DNA from 2 places in the Streptomyces sp. NPDC051913 genome. Region 2 is predicted to be linked to the other one. Evidence: predicted binding sites of a transcription regulator. Region 2 holds the regulator's gene; the other holds the start of a gene.

Region 1 (4,313 bases), on a different contig from region 2:
CCGTACGGTCGCTCGAGCCCGAGTCGACGACGACGATCTCGTCGACCAGCGGGACCTGCTGCATGAGGTCGTGACGGATGATCGCGACGATGTCGCCGACCGTCTCCTCCTCGTTCAGCGCGGGCAGCACGACACTGACCGACTGACCCGTGCGCTGCTTGGCGGCCAGGATCTGGTGGAGCGGCCGGTCGGTCACGGACCAGGAGCGGGTGGTCAGCCAGCGCTCGACTTCTTCCAGCACGTGGGCGACTCCTCTACTTGTGATCCACTACTTGTGATCCATCTCGCGGTTCGGACGACTATCTCAACTGTCCAGGTCGTCGGTTACAGTCTTGAACAACGCGGATGACCATCGCATGTCCTGGATCATCCGACGTCCACAACTTCATACCGCTCATCCAGAGGGGCAGAGGGATACGGCCCGATGAAGCCCCGGCAACCCTCCAGTCGGTACTCGCGTACGTGAGGCTCCCGACTCGGGAAGGTGCCAAATCCGTCTCACGGCGAGATGCGTCGTGAGGAAGATGAGGAGAAAGGGCCTCGCCTCTCATGGCTGCGCAGACTGTTGCAAGCACCACCGGAACCCCCGTCGACCTCGGCCCCGCCGCCGCGCTCAGCTGCCGCGAATGCGGTCACCGGGTGCCTCTCGGCCCGGTCTTCGCCTGCGAGGAGTGTTTCGGCCCGCTCGAGATCGCGTACGACTTCTCCGCCTACGACGCCGAGGAGCTCCGCAAGCGGATCGAGGCGGGACCCGCGAACATCTGGCGCTACGCGCCGCTGCTGCCCGTCCCCGCGGACGTGGCCGACAAGCCCAACATCAACCCCGGCTGGACCAAGCTGGTCAAGGCCGACAACCTCGCCCGTGAGCTGGGTGTCGAGGCCGGCAAGCTGTTCGTGAAGGACGACTCCGGCAACCCGACCCACTCCTTCAAGGACCGGGTCGTCGCCCAGGCCATCGAGGCCGCCCGGGTCTTCGGCTTCACCACCCTCTCCTGCTCCTCCACCGGCAACCTCGCCGGTGCCGTCGGCGCCGCCGCCGCCCGCGCCGGCTTCCGCTCCTGTGTGTTCATCCCGCACGACCTGGAGCAGGGCAAGGTCGTCATGGCCGCCGTCTACGGGGGTGAGCTCGTCGGCATCGAGGGCAACTACGACGACGTGAACCGCTTCTGCTCCGAGCTGATCGGCGACCCGGCCGGCGAGGGCTGGGGCTTCGTCAACGTCAATCTGCGGCCGTACTACGCGGAGGGCTCCAAGACCCTCGCGTACGAGATCTGCGAGCAGCTCGGCTGGCGGCTCCCCGACCAGCTGGTCGTGCCGATCGCCTCCGGCTCCCAGCTGACGAAGATCGACAAGGGGCTCCAGGAGCTGATCAAGCTCGGGCTCGTCGAGGACAAGCCGTACAAGATCTTCGGGGCGCAGGCCGAGGGATGCTCGCCGGTGTCGGTCGCCTACAAGGCGGGCCACGACGTCGTCCGCCCCCAGAAGCCGAACACCATCGCCAAGTCCCTCGCCATCGGCAACCCGGCCGACGGCCCCTACGTCCTGGACATCGCGCGCCGCACCGGCGGTGCGGTGGAGGACGTGAACGACGAGCAGATCGTCGACGCGATCAAGCTGCTGGCCCGCACGGAGGGCATCTTCGCCGAGACGGCCGGTGGTGTGACCGTCGGCGTGACCCGCAAGCTGATCGAGAACGGTCTCCTCGACCCGACGAAGACCACCGTCGTGCTGAACACCGGCGACGGCCTCAAGACGTTGGATGCGGTGGCCGGGACGGGGCTGACCGCGACGATTCGCCCCAACCTTGATTCGTTCCGCGAGGCTGGGCTCGCTTAGTCGTTGTTCGTCTGCGGCCGGTGGGGGCTGGTCGCGCAGTTCCCCGCGCCCCTGGGTGCGTCATCCTGACCGGAGGTTTCAACGTGAGTGTCAATGTCCGCATCCCCACCATCCTGCGCACCTACACCGGCGGTGCCGCCGAGGTGACCGCCGAGGGTGCCACCCTCGCCGATGTCATCGCCGACCTGGAGAAGAACCACACGGGCATCGCCGCCCGGGTGCTCGACGACCAGGGCAAGCTGCGCCGGTTCGTCAACGTGTACGTCAACGACGACGACGTCCGCTTCGAGCAGGGCCTGGAGACCGCCACCCCGGACGGCGCCGGCGTCTCGATCATCCCGGCCGTCGCCGGTGGCTGAGTCAAGCTGACCGAATGACTGATCATTACCGTCGGTAAGGCCGATTACCGAGAGTTCAACGAATTGCCCCCTCCGTGAGAGAAACGGAGGGGGCAATTCTCTATGGTTGAGCGCGGTACAGTTGGGGAAGCTGCTGCGCCTTCCATGCCACACGCATATGAGTACCTGCTCCACTTGCGACGAGAAGCAGCCAAAGTGTGCGGTTCTTTTGTGAGTCTTGTGCCTTTTATGGGGCCCGACTTGCCCCGAATTCGGGCGAATTCTCGCTACATTCCGGACCCCGCACGTCCAGAATTCTCGTCCGATTGACCTGTTGCAGACGGCAGTTGGACAGATACATTCAGCCGCGGTCGACGCGTTCCGGCGCACGCCCCCAATCCGTGGGGGGTGAGGTCTGACCCGGATCCGCGAAGTGTGGATCTGTGCAAGGGCCAGTAATAGGGGAGTTAGGCATGGCTCAGGGCACCGTCAAGTGGTTCAACGCGGAGAAGGGGTACGGCTTCATCGCGGTCGACGGTGGTGCGGATGTTTTCGTCCACTACAGCGCGATCCAGATGGACGGGTACCGCACCCTGGAAGAGGGTCAGCGGGTCGATTTCGAGATCTCGCAGGGCCAGAAGGGGCCGCAGGCGGACATGGTCCGACTGGCGACCGGCTGAAGCACGCGCCGACTGACTAGCAGCGACGTTCTTCTTTGAAGGGCCCGCACCTCATGGGGAGTCATGGGTGCGGGCCCTTCGACGTGCCCGGGGCCCCGCACCGCCTGCCCGGACCCCCTGCGGTGACTGCCCGATCCCCGGGAGGCGCTTGCACTCGACCATGCCGAGTGCTAATCATTGGCGTTAGCACTCTGAAGGTGAGAGTGACAAAGAAGGACCGGGTCGGTGAGGCCCGCAGGCCAGGTGGGGCAAGGAACCACGAGGTGTGCGAGCCGTCCGTCGCGGGCGCGGGCGCGGTCCGAAGGAATCACCCCCAGTCCTGGAGGGACCACTTCACATGGCCAAGATCATCGCGTTCGACGAGGAGGCGCGGCGCGGCCTCGAGCGCGGCATGAACCAGCTCGCGGACGCCGTCAAGGTGACGCTCGGCCCCAAGGGTCGCAACGTCGTCCTCGAGAAGAAGTGGGGCGCCCCCACGATCACCAACGATGGTGTCTCCATCGCCAAGGAGATCGAGCTCGAGGACCCGTACGAGAAGATCGGCGCCGAGCTGGTCAAGGAAGTCGCGAAGAAGACCGACGACGTAGCCGGTGACGGCACGACGACCGCGACCGTCCTGGCCCAGGCCCTGGTGCGCGAGGGTCTGCGCAACGTGGCCGCCGGTGCCAACCCGATGGCCCTCAAGCGCGGTATCGAGAAGGCCGTCGAGGCCGTCTCCGGTGCCCTCCTCGAGCAGGCGAAGGATGTCGAGACCAAGGAGCAGATCGCTTCGACGGCCTCCATCTCCGCCGCCGACACCCAGATCGGCGAGCTCATCGCCGAGGCGATGGACAAGGTCGGCAAGGAAGGCGTCATCACCGTCGAGGAGTCCCAGACCTTCGGTCTGGAGCTGGAGCTGACGGAGGGTATGCGCTTCGACAAGGGCTACATCTCCGCCTACTTCGCCACCGACATGGAGCGTATGGAGGCGTCGCTCGACGACCCGTACATCCTGATCGCCAACTCCAAGATCGGCTCCGTCAAGGACCTGCTCCCGCTCCTGGAGAAGGTCATGCAGTCGGGCAAGCCGCTGCTGATCATCGCCGAGGACGTCGAGGGCGAGGCCCTGTCGACCCTGGTCGTCAACAAGATCCGCGGCACCTTCAAGTCCGTCGCCGTCAAGGCCCCGGGCTTCGGTGACCGCCGCAAGGCCATGCTCGGCGACATCGCCATCCTCACGGGCGGCGAGGTCATCTCCGAGGAGGTCGGCCTCAAGCTGGAGAACGCGACCCTGGACCTCCTGGGCCGCGCCCGCAAGGTCGTCATCACCAAGGACGAGACCACCATCGTCGACGGTGCCGGCTCCGCCGACCAGGTCGCCGGCCGGGTCAACCAGATCCGCGCCGAGATCGAGAACAGCGACTCGGACTACGACCGCGAGAAGCTCCAGGAGCGCCTGGCCAAGCTCGCCGGTGGCGTC
Region 2 (4,313 bases):
ACATCCACGGCGGCCGGGTCCGCGTACTCGGGCTGCGGCATGAACAGATTGACGCCGAAGGGCCGTCCGGTGAGCCCGCGCAGCTGCTTGATCTCCTGGTACATGCCGTCGGCCGTCTTGTACCCGGCGGCGAGGAACCCGAGCCCCCCGGCGTCGGACACGGCCGCGGCCAGCCGCGGCACGGAGACCCCGCCCGCCATGGGGGCCTGCACGATCGGATAGGGGAAGAGATCGGTCAGCGCGGAGGACATGCCCGCATGTTGTCACGTCCCCCGAACAAGTCCGAATCCAGCCTTCCACCTGGCATAGTCCACTGACGCCACTGGGCGCCGAGCGGCTTTCACCACCGACGCCCAGCCCACCTCAGCGACCGTTGAACGCATCCTTCAACCGCGAGAACAGTCCCTGCTGACCCGGCTGGAACTGCCCCTGGGGCCGCTCCTCGCCTCTCAGCTTGGCCAGCTCGCGCAGCACGCGCTCCTGCTCCGGGTCCAGCTTGTTCGGGGTCTGCACCTCGACGTGCACGATGAGATCGCCCCGGCCGCCGCCCCGCAGATGCGTGACACCGCGCCCGTGCAGCGGGATCGACTGCCCGGACTGGGTGCCCGGCCGGATGTCGACCTCCTCCAGCCCGTCCAGCGTCTCCAGCGGCACCTTCGTACCGAGCGCCGCCGCCGTCATCGGAATCGTCACCGTGCAGTGCAGATCGTCACCGCGCCGCTGGAACATCGCGTGCGGCAGCTCGTGGATCTCGACGTACAGGTCACCGGCGGGACCGCCGCCGGGCCCGACCTCGCCCTCACCCGCGAGCTGGATCCGCGTGCCGTTGTCCACACCGGCCGGGATCTTCACGGTCAGCGTGCGACGGGAGCGGATCCGGCCGTCACCGGCGCACTCGGGACACGGCGTCGGAACCACCGTGCCGAACCCCTGGCACTGCGGGCACGGACGCGAGGTCATGACCTGGCCCAGGAAGGACCGCGTCACCTGCGAGACCTCACCGCGCCCACGGCACATGTCACATGTCTGGGCCGAGGTTCCCGGCGCCGCGCCCTCACCGTTGCAGGTGTTGCAGACGATGGCCGTGTCGACCTGGATGTCCTTCGTGGTGCCGAAGGCCGCCTCGTCGAGCTCGATCTCCAGCCGGATCATCGCGTCCTGGCCGCGCCGGGTGCGCGAGCGCGGACCGCGCTGGGACGCCGTACCGAAGAACGCGTCCATGATGTCCGAGAAGTTCCCGAAGCCGCCGGCGCCGAAGCCGCCCGCGCCCCCGCCACCCGCCTGGGACAGCGGGTCGCCGCCGAGGTCGTAGACCTGCTTCTTCTGCGGGTCCGACAGCACCTCGTAAGCGGCGTTGATCTCCTTGAACCGCTCCTGGGTCTTCGGATCCGGGTTGACGTCCGGGTGCAGCTCGCGTGCGAGCCGACGGAACGCCTTCTTGATCTCATCCTGCGACGCGTCGCGGCGCACGCCGAGAACGGCGTAGTAGTCCGTGGCCACTTACGACTCCGCCAGGATCTGTCCGACGTACCGTGCCACCGCTCGTACCGCTCCCATCGTTCCCGGGTAATCCATGCGGGTCGGTCCGACCACGCCGAGCTTGGCTACTGCCTCGCCGCCCGAACCGTAGCCGACCGACACCACCGAAGTTGAGTTGAGTCCCTCATAGGCGTTCTCGTGACCGATGCGTACGGTCATGCCCGAATCCCCGGCCTCGCCAAGCAACTTGAGGAGCACGACCTGCTCCTCCAGTGCCTCCAGGACCGGCCGGATGGTGAGGGGGAAGTCATGTCCGAAACGGGTGAGATTGGCGGTACCGCCGATCATCAACCGCTCCTCGTTCTCCTCGACCAGTGTCTCCAGCAGCGTGGAGAGCACTGTCGCGACCGTACCCCGATCCTCGACGTCGAAGCCCTCGGGCAGGTCCTCGACCAGCCGCGGCACATCGGTGAACCGACGCCCCGCGACCCTGCTGTTGAGCCGCGCCCGCAGATCGGCCAGCGAGGCCTCCCCGAAGGGCGCCGGGCAGTCGACCATGCGCTGCTCGACCCGGCCCGTGTCGGTGATCAGGACGAGCATCACCCGTGCGGGGGCGAGCGAGAGCAGCTCCACGTGCCGCACGGTGGATCGGGTCAGCGACGGATACTGCACCACCGCCACCTGCCGGGTGAGCTGCGCGAGCAGCCGCACGGTCCGGGCCACCACGTCGTCGAGGTCGACGGCGCCGTCGAGGAAGTTCTGGATCGCGCGCCGCTCGGGCGCGGTCATGGGCTTGACGCCCGCGAGCTTGTCGACGAACAGCCGGTAGCCCTTGTCGGTGGGGATGCGCCCGGCGCTGGTGTGCGGCTGGGCGATGTACCCCTCGTCCTCCAGGGCGGCCATGTCGTTGCGCACGGTCGCCGGGGAGACGCCGAGGCTGTGCCGCTCGGTGAGGGCCTTGGAGCCCACGGGCTCCTCCGTCCCCACATAGTCCTGGACGATGGCGCGCAGCACCTGAAGCCTGCGTTCACTCAGCATCGCGCACACCTCCAGAAGTCGATCCCCAGGCCCCTGCCTGGCACTCTGTCCGTCCGAGTGCCAGCGTTCCCCGCGGCCCAGTGTACGGCGGTGGGGTGCCACCCGGGCAAGGTCGGTCGGGGTGTGACAGCTCGTGAACCGCTCGTACGGCTAGCGTCGCGGTATGACGGTGACTTGGGAAGAGCTGGGGTGGCAGCGGGTCGCGGCCGGGGTGGGCCGGTGCCGGCTGCCGGTCTGGGACTGCACGGCGGGCCTGGTCGTCGGGGCGGAGACGGCCCTGTTGGTGGACGCCGGGTCGAGCCTCGCGGAGGGGGCGCGACTGCGGGCTCAGGCGGAGTCGCTCGCCGGGCACCGTGTGACTCATCTCGCGCTGACCCACCCCCACTTCGACCATGTCTTCGGCGCGGCGGCGTTCGCGGGTGCGGAGGTGTTCGGGCCGGTCGGCATGGACACGCTGCTCGGCCAGACCCAGGCCCGCGCGGAGCTGCGCGCGGACGCGATCCGCAACGGCCTGGAGGCGGGGCGGGCCGACGAGGCCGTGGACTCCCTCACTCACCCCCGCCATCTGGTCTCCGGCGAGTGGACCCTCGACCTGGGCGGCGGCCGGCAGGTCCTGCTGGCCAACGTCGGCCCCGGGCACACCGCCCACGATCTCGCGGTGCTGGTGCCGGGCTCGCCCGAGGTGGTGTTCTGCGGCGACCTGGTCGAGGAGTCCGGTGATCCGCAGGCGGGCCCGGACGCCGTACCGTCGCACTGGCCGGCCGCCCTTGACCGTCTCCTCGCCCTGGGCGGCGGGGACGCGCTGTACGTGCCCGGTCACGGAGCGGTGGTGGACGCGGCGTTCGTCCGGGCACAGCGCGACGCCCTGGCGCGGCGTTTCGGCGTGTCGCCCTGACCGCACCCCGGCTTCTCCTATCGTCATCCGAATGCGCCAGTACTCCGCCGATCTGACCCCGCCGTGGAAGAAGCCGAAGCCCGTCCCGGAGGTCCCGGCCGAGCCCGGCCTGGTGGTCGAGGAGCCCGGCACCGGTTTCTGCGGCGCGGTGATCCGCTGCGAGGCGGGCACGGTGACCCTGGAGGACCGCTTCGGCAAGCTCCGGGTGTTCCCGCTGGAGCCGCGGGGCTTCCTGCTGGAGGGGCGGGTGGTGACGCTCGTACGCCCGTCGTCATCGGCTCCTGTACGTCCCACGCGTACGGCCTCCGGCTCGGTCGCCGTCCCCGGCGCTCGCGCGCGCGTGGCCCGCGCCGGCCGCATCTACGTCGAGGGCCGGCACGACGCCGAGCTGGTCGAGAAGGTCTGGGGCGACGACCTGCGCATCGAGGGCGTGGTCGTGGAGTACCTGGAGGGCGTGGACGACCTCCCGGCGATCGTGGCCGACTTCGCCCCGGGCCCCGACGCCCGCCTGGGCGTCCTGGTGGACCACCTGGTGCCGGGCAGCAAGGAGTCCCGTATCGCGGCCTCGGTGACCAGCGAACACGCCCTGGTCGTAGGCCACCCGTACATCGACATCTGGGAGGCGGTGAAACCGTCGTCCCTGGGCATCGAGGCGTGGCCCAGGGTCCCCCACGGCCAGGACTGGAAGAAGGGCGTGTGCAGCGCACTGGGCTGGCCGCCGGAGAACACGGGCGCGGTATGGCAGGCGATCCTGAAGCGGGTGAACTCGTACAGGGACCTGGAGCCGGAGCTCTTGGGCCGAGTAGAAGAACTGATCGATTTCGTCACGGCCTGACTGGACCCACCTGAAGGGGCGCGGGGCTGTGTCTATTTGCGGCTCCGCCGCGTGGGCGCGACCAGC

The links. The regulator HrcA, encoded in region 2, represses chaperone genes, less so after heat shock. The targets are predictions, from matches to a motif close to TTNGCACTCNGNNNNNCNGAGTGCNAA.
Region 1: a site for HrcA is predicted at 3,002-3,028, ahead of groL (chaperonin GroEL). Genes of this name have one in related genera too.

The regions. Positions count from the first base shown of each region.
Region 1 covers NZ_JBIUCI010000013.1:194,459-198,771, forward strand. The annotation lists gene ACIHIX_RS33460 (glucosyl-3-phosphoglycerate synthase) at 1-241, opposite strand, end outside; SAM riboswitch class I at 392-531, shown strand; gene thrC (threonine synthase) at 550-1,836, shown strand; gene ACIHIX_RS33470 (MoaD/ThiS family protein) at 1,920-2,195, shown strand; gene ACIHIX_RS33475 (cold-shock protein) at 2,648-2,854, shown strand; gene groL (chaperonin GroEL) at 3,192-4,313, shown strand, end outside.
Region 2 covers NZ_JBIUCI010000005.1:230,169-234,481, forward strand. The annotation lists gene ACIHIX_RS17090 (nitronate monooxygenase) at 1-251, opposite strand, end outside; gene dnaJ (molecular chaperone DnaJ) at 364-1,500, opposite strand; gene hrcA (heat-inducible transcriptional repressor HrcA) at 1,501-2,517, opposite strand; gene ACIHIX_RS17105 (MBL fold metallo-hydrolase) at 2,681-3,412, shown strand; gene ACIHIX_RS17110 (DUF3097 domain-containing protein) at 3,444-4,247, shown strand.